4 regions of the Thioalkalivibrio sp. ALE28 genome follow, and region 2 is predicted to be linked to each of the others. Evidence: predicted binding sites of a transcription regulator. Region 2 holds the regulator's gene; each other region holds the start of a gene.
The links. Region 2 encodes FliA, which starts transcription of late flagellar genes. Its sites were predicted from a motif close to GCTAAAGTTNNNNNNNNNNCNGCCGATA; they were not measured.
Positions count from the first base shown of each region.

Region 1: flgM (flagellar biosynthesis anti-sigma factor FlgM) is a predicted target of FliA. The motif match lies at 1,827-1,854, and genes of this name have one in related genera.
Region 3: D105_RS0102885 (methyl-accepting chemotaxis protein) is a predicted target of FliA. The motif match lies at 2,309-2,336, and genes of this name have one in related genera.
Region 4: D105_RS0106155 (methyl-accepting chemotaxis protein) is a predicted target of FliA. The motif match lies at 1,442-1,469, and genes of this name have one in related genera.

Region 1 is NZ_KB898096.1:169,412-173,582, reverse strand. Features, by position in the region: tRNA gene D105_RS0105900 (tRNA-Pro) at 26-102, shown strand; gene D105_RS0105895 (flagellar brake protein) at 175-891, opposite strand; gene D105_RS0105890 (flagella synthesis protein FlgN) at 975-1,460, opposite strand; gene flgM (flagellar biosynthesis anti-sigma factor FlgM) at 1,476-1,790, opposite strand; gene flgA (flagellar basal body P-ring formation chaperone FlgA) at 1,897-2,586, opposite strand; gene D105_RS0105875 (chemotaxis protein CheV) at 2,882-3,820, shown strand; gene D105_RS0105870 (protein-glutamate O-methyltransferase CheR) at 4,026-4,171, shown strand, end outside.
Region 2 is NZ_KB898094.1:52,720-56,890, reverse strand. Features, by position in the region: gene D105_RS0102375 (chemotaxis protein CheA) at 1-728, opposite strand, end outside; gene D105_RS0102370 (protein phosphatase CheZ) at 774-1,550, opposite strand; gene cheY (chemotaxis response regulator CheY) at 1,646-2,026, opposite strand; gene D105_RS0102360 (RNA polymerase sigma factor FliA) at 2,068-2,835, opposite strand; gene D105_RS0102355 (MinD/ParA family protein) at 2,832-3,656, opposite strand; partial or broken gene flhF (flagellar biosynthesis protein FlhF) at 3,825-4,171, opposite strand, start outside.
Region 3 is NZ_KB898094.1:167,106-171,276, reverse strand. Features, by position in the region: gene D105_RS0102900 (mechanosensitive ion channel family protein) at 1-3, shown strand, start outside; gene D105_RS0102895 (ExeM/NucH family extracellular endonuclease) at 14-1,723, opposite strand; gene D105_RS0102890 (Rrf2 family transcriptional regulator) at 1,743-2,180, opposite strand; gene D105_RS0102885 (methyl-accepting chemotaxis protein) at 2,381-3,688, shown strand; gene D105_RS0102880 (undecaprenyl-diphosphate phosphatase) at 3,950-4,171, shown strand, end outside.
Region 4 is NZ_KB898096.1:223,287-227,457, reverse strand. Features, by position in the region: gene D105_RS0106160 (DASS family sodium-coupled anion symporter) at 1-1,359, shown strand, start outside; gene D105_RS0106155 (methyl-accepting chemotaxis protein) at 1,539-3,449, shown strand; gene D105_RS0106150 (amidohydrolase family protein) at 3,880-4,171, opposite strand, start outside.

The DNA of each region.
Region 1 (4,171 bases), on a different contig from region 2:
GGGAATCGGATATAGTTCGCGGCTTCGGGGCGTGGCGCAGTCTGGTAGCGCATCTGCATGGGGTGCAGAGGGTCGCAGGTTCAAATCCTGCCGTCCCGACCAAACGGGAAGCATCAAAAAGGCCGCTTGTAGCGGCCTTTTTTGTGTCTGACGTCCGAGTTTGTCCGGGCGGGTCTATTCCATCGAGCGGCGACGCGCCTCGCGCTGGTAATGCAGCAAGGCGAGGTTGGTCTGGCGCTCCAGCCACTGGGTCATCCCGACAATCTCGAAGCCGGCGTATTCGTAGCCCTCCCGCGTACTGCGCCGCCGGTTGGCCAGGCGCAGGTCGCCCGAGAGCCGCTCACTGACGTCGGGGAGCAGCAGATTGGTGAACGCGAGGGTGGTGCCGGTCTCCAGCGTGTCGAGCGTGGCCGTGGCCAGCTCGATGCACATGCCCTGGCCCGAGAGATCGACGAGCTCGCCGATGACCGGGTCCTTCCAGCCGGGCGCGCGCAGTTCGATCTGCGGGCGCTGGGCCATGGGGATGTGAACGCGGAAGGTTTCGCGGCGCTGGAGATGCTCCAGTGTTTCGGGGTAGGGGCAGGCGTACAGGGCGCCGCCTTCTTCATGTTCGATACGGGCCACGGTGGTGGAGAAGCGTACGGCCACGCCGCGCAGCGCGGCGAATACCCGCAGGGGCATACCGGAGGTGACATGCTGGTGCGCGCGCGGCGGATTCAGTTCGTCGAGAAAGAGTTCCTTCGCGGCGGGGTCCAGCCGGACCAGGGCCGAAGTGTACAGCGGGCCGTCGGCGTCGAGCCGGACGCTGACCAGGGTGAGCTTGTGGTCCAGGTCCTTGAGAATGCCGGCGATCCGGTCCGGCTTGTCGACCGTGTAGTCGGTTTCGTCCATGCGTCCGTGACGTTAGCTGGGTGTGAGGACGCAAGGTACTGGTCGAGCATCCGAAATGCCAGCATCGGTGCGAATAAGCTGCATCAGGCTTGTGTGATACGGCGTCCGCCACGGGTGTTGGGGCGGGTGCGCCCGTAGGGGTCGTAGGTCGCCGCCGGGCCGGCCTCTTCGCCGCGCAGGATCTGCATGGAGAGCTCCACGCGCTGGCGATCGCGATCGATCAGGCGTGCGTTGCCCTGGTTGAGGGTGTTGCAGCGCTCGATGGACTGGCGCAGGGCCTGCCAGTGATCGTTGAGGACGGCACCGTCGTCCATGCGCGAGAGCAGGCGGGCCATGCCCTCGGGTGTGAATGACTCGCTCGCGGCCTCGGCGATAGCGCGCTGCTGGCGGGTCTCGGTCTCGAGTTCCTGCAGCAGCCCCTGCTTGGTTGCCACGACCTCCTGCAGGGTCTCCGGGGTGCGCGCCTCGACCGCGCGGGTCTCCTGGATCAGGGCCTCTTCCAGTTGGTGGGCCAGCCGGATCGAGGTTTCCAGGGAGCGCAGCAGGCGATGGCGCGTGTCGGTGTTCATCGGTGAGGTCCGTGATTAGCGCAGCAGGCGCTCGAGGTCGATCATGCGGTCGGCCAGCTGTTCGTTGTCCACCGGGTAGTTGCCGCTGGCGATCGCCTCGCGCAGCTCGGCCACACGCGCCGCGTCGAACGGGGCGTTCTCGCCGGCGCTGGCGGCCGAACTCATCGCCTGGGCGGCGCCGGTCAGGGTAAGCGAATCGTTACCGGTGGTCGCGGCGCTATCCGACCCTTGCGCCCGGTTGGGCGCGCCGCTGGAGTCCTCGCGGCCCTTGACCGTGGAGCTCTGGCCGTCGGGGCGCAGACTGTTCGTATTGAGGCCCTTGATATCCATTGTGCCGTCCTGTCGTTGTAACTGTGCTGCAAGTGTTTACGGCCGCGTGTGCTGAAACTGTAGCCCTGTGGCGGTGGTTTTTGTAACACCGATCACAGAGTCGGCATCAAAGTGTCACCCGGACGTGCCCGGAGGGCTGGATTTCGCCCTCGACCACGCGCCCGGACGAGGTGTTCTTGACCCGGATGCGGTCCCCGAGGCTGCCGTTTTCCAGGGCCTCGCCCTGCATGCGGATGGCGATCGAGCCGTTTTCGGCAAGGATCGTGACCCGCTGGCCGCGGCTGACGATCTCGCGCTGGGTGACGTGCTGTGTGCCGATGATCTGGCCCGGACGAATGCTGCGCCGGGTCTGCTGACCGATGAGGGCCGACTTGTCTTCATGATAACTGCCCGCGTGGCGTGACGTCTCGATGCGCTGGAAGCGCAGATCGCCGCTGGTCAGCGTGTGCTGGCGAGGGAGGTTGCGACTGGCCACCAGCACCTGAGCGTAACGTTCCACCGTGGCCGGGACATACAGCTGCCAGGTGACCGGGCCCGCACACTGAAGGTGGATCGCGGTATTGCCGTCGCGGCGGCCGCCGGGCGGGAAACGGGCGTTGAGTCCGTCATGGCAGTAGGCCAGCCGGAGCCGGTTGTCGAGCTGGCCGATCTCGATATTGATGTCGTCGCTATGTTCGGCGTCCAGCTCCTGCAACAGAAACTGTTCCGCGGCCGCGCGGATCTCCGCAACGGGGTGGATCTCGGCGTGGGCCGGCACGGAGAGCGCGAACCACGCCACGAGAGCCATGAGCCCCATGGGGATGCAGCGTGATGTACAGGTTGTATGTGGATGCATATGCCGGTCCTCGCCGCCCGAGGGAATACCCCGGGTCTGCCGCGTCCGTTCGCGGACCCGAAGCTATGCAGGTTTGATGCCAGTTGTCCGGGCGGTGCCCGACTCAAGGCCCGGCGTTCAATGCCGTTATCCCTGGGAAGCGGCGCCAGAAGGCGCATACAGGCGATTGCAAATGACAGCCCGGGGGTGCGCGGTGCACACTGAGCTCCCGGGAGCGGCTCGCGGCAGATGGGCGCGGGACAAGGAGAGCAGCACCATGAGTCAATTCATTGACGATGTGAACCAGCGAACGCAGCTGGTGGGTCAGAACCGGATGGAACTGCTGCTGTTCCAACTGGGTGGATCACAGACCTTCGGAATCAACGTGTTCAAGGTGCGCGAGGTGATCCCGTCGCCGCCGCTGCGCCAGATCCCGGGGTCGATGAGTGTGGTGCGCGGTGTGGCTACGCTGCGGGGCGGCACGGTGCCGATTATCGATCTGGCGCGCGCCATGGGCCTGCGCAGCGCGGCCGGTGCCAGCGACAGCGGCGACCAGAAGGTGGTGGTCACCGAGTTCAACCGTTCGGTTCAGGGGTTCTGGGTGTCGGCCGTGGACCGGATCGTGAATGTGAACTGGCAGGACGTGAAGTCCCCTCCGCGTGGTACGGGGCGCGAGTCCTTCCTGGTCGCGGTCACCGAGATCGACAACAAGCTGGTCGAGATCATCGACGTGGAACGGGTGCTTTCGATCGTCAATCCTCTGCCGACCGAGGTCTCCGAGTCCATCCGAGCGGACGCCACGCCAGCGGGGGGGAGCAAGGTCGTGATCGTTGACGACTCGGTCGTGGCGCGCAAGCAGATCGAGGGGGCGATTCGCGGTCTCGGGTTCGAATACGAGGTTTTCAAGGATGGTCAGGAGGCGCTCGACTTCCTGGAGCAGAAGGCCGGGGAGGGCCCGGTTCGCGACCAGATCGAGCTGGTGATCTCGGACATCGAGATGCCACGCATGGACGGCTATACGCTGACGGCGCGGATCCGGGACAATCCCGCCCTGAAAGATCTGAAGGTGCTGCTGCATTCCTCGTTGAGCGGCGAGTTCAATACCGACATGGTCAAGCGCGCCGGGGCCGATGCGTTTCTCTCGAAATTCAACCCCGACGAACTGGCCAACGCGGTGCTCGACCAGACCGGGCGCGAGGATCAACAGGTCGAATGACCGCCGGGGGGAACGGGGTTGCCGCCCGGCAAGGCCGGGGCGGCGTCACATGGCCGACAAGGGCCCAGTGTCGTGTCCCGCCTGCGACACCGTATACTGAAACCCGCTACCGGGGATTCCCCCTGCGTTTCGTGGCGCGGGCGCCGCTGTCAAGGACTCGTCATCAGGATGCTAATCACCATGGACTGTGCTCGGGGATGAACCGGTGATCGATTCCCGCGATTACGAGGAGTTTTCCCGCTTCCTGCAGGACTGCTGCGGCCTGGTGCTGGGTGACAGCCGTCAGTATCTGGTGTCGAGCCGACTGTCCCGGCTGCTCGACGAGTTCGACTTCAAGAGCGTGCCGGAGCT
Region 2 (4,171 bases):
GTAGCGGCCGGCCCGGCGCCCTTGGCCTGCAACTCGTCCAGCAGGTTCTCGAATTCGTCGTCGGTGATCAGGTCGCCGGAGCTACCCTCACCCTCCGCAGCCGGTTCTTCTCCGGCCGCATCGCCCGCGGTGGAGCCCGTCTCCACGGGCTTCGGCGGCTGATCGCCGTGCAGGCTGTCGAGCAGGGCCTCGAATTCGTCGTCGGTGATCTCGTCACCGGCACCGACCATCGCGTCGCCATCCGCCGCCGGTTCCGCATCCGTATCCGCTTGCGGTTCGGGTTCTGGCTCCGGCTCGGGTTCCGGGGGTGGCGGCGCGGCGGGCTCCGCCGCCACGTCCTCGTTGTTCGCCATGCGCCGGAGGTTTTCCACCAGATCGGCCTCGGCGGGTGTGGGATCCACGCCGGAGCGCAGGTCCCCGAACATTACGTTCAGGGTGTCCAGCACCCGCAGCATGGTGTCCATCAGGTGACTGTCCGCCCGCCGCTCACCGTTACGCAGCAGGTTGAAGACGTCCTCCGCGTGATGGCACACGGTCACCAGGGGATCCAGGCTCAGGAAGCCGGCTCCACCCTTGATGGTATGGAAGCTACGAAAGACCGCATTCAGCAGATCCCGGTCATCGGGATTCTGTTCCAGGTCGATGAGTTGCTCGTTGAGCCCCTCCAGCAGTTCCCCGGCCTCGATCAGGAAGTCCTGAAGGATTTCGTCATTGGGGTCGATGGCCATTCAGTCTCTCCGGTCGCGTGGCGCCATTCGCATGAGGGGAACTGCCTAGAAGCCCAGGCTCGATAGCAGATCGTCCACCTCGTCCTGTCCTTGAACGACATCCGCGGCGGAATCTTGAGTCTTGGGCACGCTGGGACCGTGACCCTTGCGGTCCGCCTCGCGCTCCTCCTCGCGTTGTTCAAGCGACGCCTCGGCCGCCTCGACCTGCTCCATGCGCCCGCTGGAGAGCCGGATCAGGGACACCAGGTTCTCTTCCAGGTCGGTCACCAGCTGGATCACGCGGCGAATCACCTGGCCGGTAATGTCCTGATAGCTCTGTGCCATCAGCACCTCGGAGAGCAGCCGGCGCAGCTCCTCGGTGTCGTCCCCCGCCTGCGCGAAGAACGTGTCGAGCTCGCGGGCAAAGTCCCGGAACTCCTCCACTGAGAGCTGGCGGTTGCGAAAGCGCGTCCACTTCGCCGTCAGGTCGGCCGCCTGCTGGCTGAACGACTCCGCGATCGGCAGGCTCGACTCGATGGCATTCATGGTGTCGTGGGCCGCCTGTTCGGTCATCGTGACCACGTAATTCAGGCGTTCCTTTGCGTCCGGGATCTCCGCCTGGGTCAGTTCGACCAGACGCGAATCGCCGCGGAAGCTTTGCAGGGCCTCGTGAAGATCACGGGTCAGCTTGCCCAGCTCGTCGAAGAGTTCGCGGTCATAGGGGCGCGCCAGATCCTGCACCAGCGCCCGGGCGCCCGTGTCGTCGCCCGCCTCCAGCGTCTTGACCAACTGCCGCGCAAGCTCCAGCTGATCGTCGCGTGGTGGGTGTTCCTGTTCAGTCATGAGAAGCCTCTTGCGGGTACGGCGCGGAAGGTTTCGGACGACGCCCGCGGCGGTCGGTGCCACGGGCGTCGGGCATATCGGTCACAGGCCCATGATTATCCCTGTGCTTCAATGCGTTCGAAGATCTTGTCGATCTTTTCCTTCAGCGTCTCGGCGGTGAACGGCTTGACCACGTAGCCGTTCACGCCCGCCTCGGCCGCCTCGACGATCTGGTCGCGCTTGGCCTCCGCCGTCACCATCAGCACCGGCATGGACTTGAGGTTCGGGTCGGCGCGCACGGCCTTCAGCAAGTCGATCCCCGGCATGTTGGGCATGTTCCAGTCGGTGATCAGAAAGTCGAAATCGCCGTTCTGCAGCATCGGCAGCGCAGTGCTGCCGTCGTCGGCTTCCTGGGTATTGTTGAAGCCAAGATCACGCAACAGGTTCTTGATAATGCGCCGCATCGTGGAAAAGTCGTCCACGATGAGAATCTTCATTCCCTTGTCCACACGTCACTCCGGGATTCGTAGGGTGGGTTTTAGAATAACTGCAAAGCCGTACCGTCTTCGAGCCACGAACCCAGGCGGGCACGCAGTCGAATGGTGGCCTGACTTCGGATCTGGCTGACGCGCGACTCGGTCACGCCCAGCACGGCACCGATCTCGCGCAGGTTGAGCTCTTCGATGTAGTAGAGCGACAGCACCAGCCGCTCGCGTTCGGGGAGGTCGCCGAGGGCTTCGGCCAGTTCCTGACGGAACTCACCGGCCTCGAGGGTGCGGGCCGGCGACACCTCCTGCCCTTCGATCACGCGATCAGCCCCGTCGTCACCCCCGCCGAGGTCGTCCAAAGCGAACAGGTGGGCCCCGGCGTGATCCTGCAGCATCTCGTAGTACTGGTCGATCGGCACGTCCAGCTCGGCGGCGACCTCGCTGCCACGCGCCGCCCGCCCCTCGCGCGCCTCGACGGTCTGGATCGCCGCGGCAATACGCCGACTGTTGCGGTGCACCGAACGCGGTGTCCAGTCACTGCGGCGCAGCTCGTCGATCATCGCGCCACGGATGCGGATGCCGGCGTAGGTGGCAAAGGTCGCGCCCTGGCCGCCCTCGAACTGGCGCGCCGCCTCGAGCAGCCCGATCATGCCCGCCTGAATCAGATCATCCACCTGCACCGAGGCGGGGAGCCGCGCCATCAGGTGATGGGCGATGCGGTGGACCAGCTCGACGTGATCGGCAATCAGCTGTTCGTGTCCGCCGCTGGCCGCGGAGGTCGCCTGATAGCCGGAAAGTCGATTACGCGTCGTCATCATGCGCTCTGCAGCATCCGTTCCACGAAAAACCCGACGCCACCGTGGTCACCGCCCCCCACCGGCCAGCGGTCCACGGTCCGTGCCAGTTCGGCAAAGGCCTTCCCCGCCGGGCTCCCGGGGTACTGCTGTACCACTGGCGCGCGTTTCTGCACCGCCTTTCGCAGGTGATCGTCCATCGGAATATAGCCGGCCAGGTCGAGCACCACCTCCGGCAGGTAGTTGCCGCAGACGGTATTGAGCTTCTGCATCAGTCGCTCGGCGCCTTCGCGGCCGTCGACCATGTTCGTCACCATGCGGAAGCGACGCAGGCCATGATCGCGGTGCAGGACCTTGATCAGGGCATAGGCGTCGGTAATCGAGGCGGGCTCGTCGCAGACCACCACCAGGGTCTCCTGGACCGCGCGGCAGAACGACGTCACGGATTCCTGCAGGCCGGCCGCGGTGTCCACGATCAGCACATCCAGGGGTTTGCGATAGGCGCTGAAGGCATGGATCAGACCGGCATGCTCGGCCGGCGTCAGGTTGGCCATCGCCGCGATCCCGGAAGCCGACGGCACCACCTTCACCCCGTCCGGTCCCTGGACGAGCACATCTTCCAGGCTCTCCACATCACCGGTCACCAGGTCGTGCAGCGTGCGCTCGGGACGCATCCCCAGCAGCAGGTCCACGTTGGCCAGGCCCAGATCGGCGTCGAACAGCATGACCTCGCGCCCGAGCCGGGCCAAGCCCACCGACAGGTTCACCGATACGTTGGTCTTGCCCACCCCGCCCTTGCCCGAGGCAACCGCGATGACCTTCAACGGCTTGTTAGTGCGTGGCATAGCGCCCCTTCCCGACCGGTTGAATCAGTTCCAGCGTGGCGGGCTCCGCCGCCCGTGCCGGACGTGCCTGGGCGCGCGCGCGCCGCGGCGGTTCCATCTCCGCCAGGCGCTCGGCCGCCCAGGTCTCGCGGGCATTGGCCGCTGCCCCGGGTTCATCGGCGGCATCCTCCAGGGCCAGTCGGGTCAGATACCCGGTATCGACCCGGTGAAAGTCCTCGGCAATACGCTGGCCATCGCTGACGAACCCCAGCCCCAGGTGCTGATCGAGCAGTACGGACAGGACCTCGCCCAGCTCCTCGGCCTCGTCCAGCTTGGTCAGCACCAGCGCCGAGGGCTCCGCCTTGCGAAATGCCTCCAGCACCCGCCGCAATGCGCTGCCCTGGGTCGTCGCCGACACCACCAGCCAGCTCTCGGCCCGGATGTCCGGCGGCAGGTGCGCGAACAGGGATTCGTCCTCCACTGCCCGCGGGGCCTGTCCCGCCGTATCCACCAGGATCAGGTGCCCATCCTCCACG
Region 3 (4,171 bases), 110 kb from region 2:
TGAGGGGAGGCTCCTAGTCCAGGCGCAGGTCGGCCCAGACCGGGTCGTGGTCCGAGGCGCGCCAGGGCCCGTCGGCGGGGGCGCGGCCATCAAATCCGAGGAATTCCGGTTCGTCGGCGTTGACCGCCCAGGTGGCGCCGTCCCGGACCCGTTCACGCAGCGTGTCGGGCCCCAGCAGGTAGTCCAGCTGCCCGGCCTGGCCGCGAAAGACGTAGGTATGGGCGGTACTCGGGTCGTCGTGCACGAGATCGTGTTTTCCTGCGGCATGGAGGACGTGCAGGGGGTCCTCGGCGGCATAGGCGTTGAGATCGCCCAGGACCACGACCGGGGCATCCGTGAACTCGCCGCTTTGCTGTTCGCGTATCCAGGCGACGAGGCGTTCGGCCTGCGCGGTACGGCGCTGGTTCCAGCAGCCCTGGCCACGGTCGATATCGCCGCTGTCGGGGCAGCCGCTCTTGGCCTTGAAGTGTACGACCACGGCACCGAGATGTTCGCCGGTACCGCCCGCTTCGAACCAGCCCAGCAGCGGGGGGCGGTGGTGGACGGAATCGCGGTCGGCGGCCGTGTCGACCAAACGCAGCCGTTCCGGCCGGTAGAGCAGGCCGACCTTGATCGCGTCGTCCCCCGGTGCCGGGTGAACGATGGCCGCATATTCGCCACGCTTCCCGGGGCGGGCGTTCAGGCGCGCCACCAGGGTCTCGCGCGCGGACGCGGCATTTTCCAGTTCGACCGCGCCCAGCAGGTCCGCATCCAGGCCCTGCAGCAGGGCATCCAGCTTGGCGGTCTGGCGTTGGCGCTCGGCCGGGGTCTGCGCACCACGCTCGCCCAGCGTGACGAAGTCATTCTCCATGTTCGCGGTGGCAATGCGCAGGTCACCCGCATCCGCGGTTGGCACCGGGTCGGGACGCTGGCCGCCGGTCCAGTCAACGGGCTCGGTAGGGTGGATCCGGTACGCGCCGAAGGCGTGGGTGAGGATGCCGGTGAGGCCTTCCACCGAGCTTCCCGCGCGGCGGGTCCCCTGGTCGTCGAGGTACGGGATCGGGTCGGGGTTCGCGCGATAGCTCCCGTCGTCCAGTTCGATCCGCCGATCCCTGTCCTGGCGCCACGGGCTGTCCGCGGGGGCGGTCTGGCCCGGGTGCGTCAGGCGCCCGTCGGCGGCCAGCGTCATGCTTCCGTAGCGGCCGAGGTCCCGGTTGTCCGTGACCGTCAGGCGCTGCGGGAAACGGACCGGCTGGTCGATAAAGTCGCCCAGCCGGTCGGCCGCGTCGGGCAGGCGCAGGTCGACGGGGGCGGGCGGTTCGCCGTCGGCGCAGGTCACCACCGCGTCCAGTTGCGAGAGTTGGGGGCGGCCTCGATGGCGGGTGAAGGCGCCGTGCACCTGCAGGCGCTGCCCGGCCGCGACCGGGTCCCTTCGTGGGGCGTAGACGAACAGGCCCGTGGCCGCGGCGCCCGAGTCCTGTTGCAGGTAGAAGCCCCCCAGCTGGTCCGTGTCCATGAAGACGCCGGTTACGGTGCCTTCCGCGACCACCTCCGTTCCTTCGGGGAGGGTCCCCGCGCGCAGTTCGGCGAGGGGGGTGGGTGTGGTCCCGGGATCGGGACAGGCCTGGCGTGCGTCGGCGCTCGCGAGCGCCAGCAGGCACGGCAGGGCCACGGCCAGCCAGCGGGCGCCGGTGTGCGCTTGCAGGGCGGTTCGTTTTCGGGGTGCCGGGTCGGGCCGTTCCATGGCCGAAGGATACCGGCGTTCAGGCGCTCTTGCCGGGATGCAGGAGCTCGTAGAGGTAGTCGGGCGCCTGGGTCACATCGGCAATGGTGTAGCGGTCGAGCACGGCGAGGAAGGCGTCGCGTGCGTCGTTGAGAACACCGCGCAACTGGCAGGCGGGCAGGATCGGGCAGACGGGGTTCTCGCAGTCCACCACGTTCAGGTTCGGCTCCATGTCGCGGATTACGCTGCCGACGTTGATCTCCGCGGGTTCGCAGGCGAGCGAGATCCCGCCCCCCTTGCCGCGCCGGGTGATGATGTAGCCCTTCTGGCCGAGCTGGTGCACGATCTTGACCAGGTGGTTGCGGGGGATGGCGAACTGCTCGGAGATGTCGCTGACGGTTACGCGCTGCTCGCGCGGCTGCACGGTGAGGTACATCAGGACGCGAAGGGAAAAATCGGTATAGCGGGTGAGCTGCATAGGAGGGTTTCGTCGGTTCGCGGTGATCGAGGATATGCTTGAACGTATATTTCAGAGAACCTTAATCGGTCCGGACCTGCGTCACAAGCGCATGCGTTGCGTTCGCGTGAAGCACAGGTGCACATCGGCCTACAGCTTCGGGCCGGTGGGTCGTTACAGCGATAACAAAAGCCGGAGTGTACCGGCATCAGGGGGCAGCAATGGAGCAGGAGAGTGGGTGGCTGAGTCGCCTTTCGCTGGCGGGACGTTTCTCGCTCGCATTGAGTGCGATCGTTGGGGTGTTCTTCCTGATCGCCGCCGCGGCGGTGTTCTGGCATACGGCCACGCTGAAGGGCGGGATGGAGGCCACCCTGGAGCAGGTCATGCAGGAGCACGCGACCACGCCGGCCCTGGAGGCCGAAGTGGCCGCTGCGGTGGACCGGCTGCTGGATGTCGCGGCCTGGCAGGTCAACGCGATGATGCTGGGCGTGGCGATTGGCGTGATCGTGGTGGTGTACTTCCTGTTCGTGTTCATGATCCGTCGCCGCCTGGCTGGACTGGCCGGGCGCTTCCGTGCGGTCTCGGAGGGTGAGGGGGATCTGCGCCAGCGCATCGAGGCCCCGCGCAACGACGGCATCGACCGCCTGGCCCGCCTGTTCAACGCCTTCATCGAGCGTCTGCAGCGCATGGTCTCGGAGATGGTGGAGCATGCCCGGGAGCTGGGGGAGTCGGTTGGCACCCTGCACCGCGTGGCGGAGGAGACCAACCAGGAGGTGCAGCAGCAACAGGCGCGGCTGGGCCAGGTGGCGACAGCCATGAACCAGATGACGGCCTCCGCCGAGGAGATCGCCCGTAACGCGCGCACGGCCTCCGAGGCGGCCGACCAGGCCGAGACCGAGACCCGGACCGGCTCCGGCGTGGTCGACACAACCGTGCGCACCATGCGCGAGCTGGCGAGCGAGATCGGCACCGCCAACGAACAGGTGGCGCGTCTTCAGGCCGAGTCGGACCAGATCGGGTCGGTTCTCGATGTGATACGCGGGATCGCCGAGCAGACCAACCTGCTGGCACTGAATGCGGCCATCGAGGCGGCCCGCGCGGGCGAGCAGGGTCGGGGGTTTGCCGTGGTCGCCGACGAGGTCCGGACGCTCGCGACCCGGACGCAGGAGTCCACGACCGAGATCCAGGCCATGATCGAGCGGCTGCAGGCGGGTGCGCGCTCGGCGGCCGGGGCGATGGAGCGCAGTCGGGAGAAGGGCGAGACCGGCGTGGACGAGGCCGCCGGTGCCGGCGAGGCCCTGCAGTCGATCCGCTCGGCGGTCGAGCGGATCCGGCATCTCAACAACGAGATCTCCGGTGCCGTGTCACAGCAGGCGGAGGTCGCGCGCGAGGTCGATGGCACCCTCACGGAGGTCAGTCAGGGGGCCCAGGTGACAGCGGCCAATGCCGAGGCCACCGCCAGCGAGACCGATGCCCTGGTGGCGCGCATCGAGCAGTTGCGAGGTCTGACGACGCAGTTCCGAGTCTAGGAGCCAGTTGGATTTGGGACTGATCTGCTGCGCGCGCAGGAGAACGGCCCCTTTTTCCGCTCTCTCTCGTTACATAGTGCCCACTATGCGCCTCGAGAGACCGAAAAAATGGGCTCGCTCTCCCGCCACGCTCGCGACGATCACCCAAATCCGACTGGCTCCTGGCCGGGCTTTTGCCGGCGGTGCGACGCCGGTACCGACGCCTGGTGGGTGGTTTGCGTATACTGCGGCCCGCCTCGGGATCACGGAGTCGCACCTGTCATGACAGTCTGGGTCGCCACCCTGCTCGGGATCGTGCAGGGCATCTTCATGTTTCTTCCGGTCAGCTCGACCGCCCACTTGGTTCTGACCCAGCACTGGCTGATTCGTCAGGGTGAGCCACTGCCGCCCCCGGAAAGCCCGGAGATGATCCTGTTCGATCTGGTGGTGCACGTCGGCACGCTGGTATCGATCGTCTTTGTCTTCCGCAAGAGCCTGCTGCGG
Region 4 (4,171 bases), on a different contig from region 2:
GATCCGGCGGCCTGGCGGGTTCTGGGCCTGACGCTGTTCATGGCGACCTGGTGGATCAGCGAGGCCCTGCCGCTGCCGGTGACGGCGCTCCTGCCGATCGCGGTCCTGCCGGTGCTCGACATCGTGCCCATGGACGAGGCCACCGCGCCGTACGCGAATCCGATCATTTTCCTGTTCATGGGCGGCTTCGCCATTGCCCTGGCCGTGCAGCGCTGGGATCTCCACCGGCGCATGGCGCTGGCGATCGTGGCGCGCGCCGGCAATCGCCTGCATGTGCTGGTGGGGGCCTTCATGCTGGCCACGGCGGGGTTGTCCATGTGGGTCAGCAATACCGCGACGGCGGCCCTGATGCTGCCGATCGCGCTCTCGGTGCTGGGACTGATCGAGCGCGGCGCGCCGCCACAGGGGCCGGACATGGAATCGCGACGCCCGGCTCTGGCGCTCCTGCTGGGCATTGCGTTCGCCGCGAATATCGGGGGCATGGCGACCATCATCGGTTCGCCGCCGAATGCCCTGACGGCCGCGTACCTCGGGGATCGCCACGGGATGGAGATCGGGTTCCTGGAATGGATGACCCTGGGGCTGCCGCTGGCGGCGGTGCTGCTGGCCCTTGCGTGGTGGTCGCTGACCCGCTGGGTGTTTCCGGTGCACCGGGTGGAGCTGAACGGTCTGCGCGCGCTGCTGGACGAACAGCGCGCGACCGTGGGCCCCTGGTCGGTCGCGGAAAAGCGGGTGGCCGGGGTGTTTCTGCTGGTTGCGCTGGCCTGGCTGACACGGCCGCTGCTCGAGGGCTGGCTACCGATCTCGCTGACCGATGCCGGCATCGCGATCCTCGGGGCCGGGTTGCTGTTCCTGGTGCCGTCGGGCTCGCGCGAACAGCGCCGGCTGCTGAGCTGGGACAATACGCGCGAGCTCCCCTGGGGCGTGCTGTTGCTGGTAGGCGGAGGCTTGAGCCTGGGCGCGGCGATCGAGTCCAGCGGGCTGGCGGAGCTGGCGGCGGATGCCCTGGTGATCGCCCAGGCCTGGCCGCTGATCCTGATCATGGCCGGGGTGGCGCTCCTGACCATGACCCTGAGTCATGTGACGAGCAATACCGCGACAGCGGCTACGCTGTTGCCGCTGGTGACCGCGTTCGCGCTGAGCATGGACGTGCCCGTACTGCTGCTGGCCCTGCCGGTGGCGTTTGCCGCGTCGGTGGCCTTCATGCTGCCGGTGGCGACGCCACCCAACGCCATCGTGTTCGCCAGCAACCGGCTGCGGGTGCTGGACATGGTGCGTGGCGGGGCCTTGCTTTCGGTGCTGGCGCTGGTGCTGATCAGCCTGGTGGTCTACGCGTTTGCCGAGATTCTGTTGTTGTAGCCCGTCTGAGCGCGGAGCTCGGAAGCGGCCCACCGAGGCAATCTTGTCCCCTGAGAACCTGTGGGGAAGAAAGCACTTTGGTATTCAAGTTTTAGGATTCGCCGCCGCTAGGAAGGACGACTGACCTGAATCTTGATTCTGGAGCCGGCCGTGACCGGTGCAGGAAAGGACGCGCAGACATGTTTGAGAATATCCGGATTGGTGTACGGCTCATGGTGGGCATCATCGGCGTGGTCGTGCTCGCCGTGGTGCTGACGCTGGTGGTGGTGATGAACGCCCTGGGCACGATGGCGGACCGCGCCGAGCAGCGCGAGCTGAACGACCTGGCCGGACAGTTGCTGGATCGGCTGGACCAGGAGGCGGCGCGAGCCACGGCGATGGCCGAGACGGTCGCCCGCATCCCGGATATCCAGGAGGCATTGGCCACGGGCGATCGCGAACGGCTGGCTGCGATGACCGTGCCGACCTTCGAGTCGCTGAGCACGGACTACGGGGTGCGCCAGTACCAGTTCCATACGCCGCCGGCGACGTCCTTCCTGCGCGTGCATCGTCCGGACCGCTTCGATGACGACCTGTCCGGCTTCCGCCAGACCGTGGTCGATACCAACAATAACCAGGCGCCGATCTCCGGTCTGGAAGAGGGTGTGGCGGGCCTCGGGATTCGAGGTGTCGTGCCGATCGCCCATAACGGTGAGCACGTGGGCTCGGTGGAGTTTGGCCTGTCCTTCGGTGATCCCTTCTTCGAGCAGTTTACCGAGGAGCTGGGGGCGCCGGTCGCGCTGTACCTGCGGGACGACGGACGTTTCAGCCGCTTTGGCGGCACCATCGATGGCGAGGCCACCTTCAGCGCCGCCGAGATGCGCGAGGTGCTCGGTGGCGAGCGACACGTGCGCAACGTGACCTACCAGGGCAAGCCGATGGCGGTGATCGCGCGGCCGGTGATGGACTTCTCCGGGGACGCGGTGGGCGTCCTCGAGCTGATGGTCGATCGCAGTGCCTATGTCGACATGGCGCGCAATGCCACAGGTACCGTGGTGATGGTCGGCGTGATTGCTGTGGTCCTGGGCGCGCTGCTGGCCTGGTTCCTGACGCGCAGCATCGTGCGGCCGTTGTGCCAGACCGTGGACCGGCTGAACGACATCGCTAGTGGCGAAGGGGACCTGACGCGTCAGCTGAAGGTATCCGGCAAGAACGAGCTGGGGGATCTCTCCATCGCTTTCAATAACTTCGTGGAGAAGATCCGGGTGCTGATCCAGCAGGTGGCGGCCGGTTCCGACCAGGTAGCGGCCGCGGCCAACGAGCTGTCCGCGACCAGCGAGGAGACCAACGAGCAGGTCCGCCGCCAGAAGGCGGAGACCGACCAGGTCGCCACCGCGATGAACGAGATGACGGCCACCGTGCAGGAAGTGGCCCGGAATGCGGCGGACGCCGCCGCCGCCGCGCAGACCACCGATCAGGATGCGAACGCCGGCCAGCAGGTGGTGCAGAAGACGGTCACCGCGATCAATGGCCTGTCCACTCAGGTGGACAGCGCCGCCGAGGTGGTCAGTCGTCTTTCGCAGGACGCCGAGGAGATCAACAAGGTCCTCGAGGTGATCGGCGACATTGCCGATCAGACCAACCTGCTGGCGCTGAACGCGGCGATCGAGGCCGCCCGCGCCGGCGAGCAGGGTCGCGGCTTCGCGGTGGTGGCGGACGAGGTGCGCACGCTGGCCAGCCGCACCCAGGACTCGACCCACGAGATCCAGCAGATGATCGAGCGGGTCCAGACCGGCACGCGCGAGGCGGTGCAGGCGATGGAAGACGGCCGTGCCAAGGCCCACGAGAGCGTGGAGCAGGTGAACCTGGCCGGCGAGTCGCTGGTCGCGATTACGCAATCCGTCACCCGCATCAGCGACATGAACACGCAGATCGCCAGCGCCGCCGAGGAACAGTCCACGGTGGCCGAGGAGATCAACCGCAACGTGGCCAACATCACCGAGGTGCTGGATCAGACCGCGTCGGGTTCGGAGCAGATCCGCAATGCGTCCGAGGAGCTGTCCAAGCTGGCCTCCGAGCAGCAGCAGCGCGTGGGTCAGTTCAAGGTCTGATCACGATCAGTTGCCGGGAGCCGAGCCCGCCATCCTTTTGGGGTGGCGGGCTTTTTCATGCGTGTGTGGTTGAACGGCTTGATTCACCACGAAGTGCACGAAGGCACGAAGAAGGGCTGGTTCGATGGCGAAAACCGGTCTACAGGAAGCGGGGAAGATTGGAAGCGAGATTGATGGGGTAATGGATCGGGCACGGTCTGACGGGGAGGGTTGGTTGGAGGGCTGGTGCTCGAGCGGACGCGGGCGGGGGCTTCGCGGGCGAGCCCGCTCCCACAGGGGGCTCGGCCGGCGGGCTGGACGGGTCACGGCGTCGGCCAGGCCCCGGACGGTTTTAGCCGATTCATCCTTCGAATCTTTCGGCCTTCCTGTGAACCGCCCTTGTCCTGGCCTTTCTTCGTGCCTTCGTGCGCTTCGTGGTGAATCCAGGGCTTTACGGAGCGGGGAAGAGCCGTTCGCCGTTTTCGAAGGCGATCGCGCGGGCGACGTCCTCGGGGAGTTGTTCCAGCCAGGCGCGGGTCTCGTCCTTCAGGCGCGTGTACTGTTCCCAGCGGGTGCGCGTGAAGGTGTCCACGCCGATCATGAAGCGGTCGGGGTGGGCCAGGAAGAGCTCGAACCAGGCGTCGTCGATCTGGCCGCCGGGATTGATGCGCGGGTTGCGCATGGACAGGTCCATGTTCATGCGCGGGTGGCGTTCGAGGTAGTCCTGCACCAGCGGCGGGTAC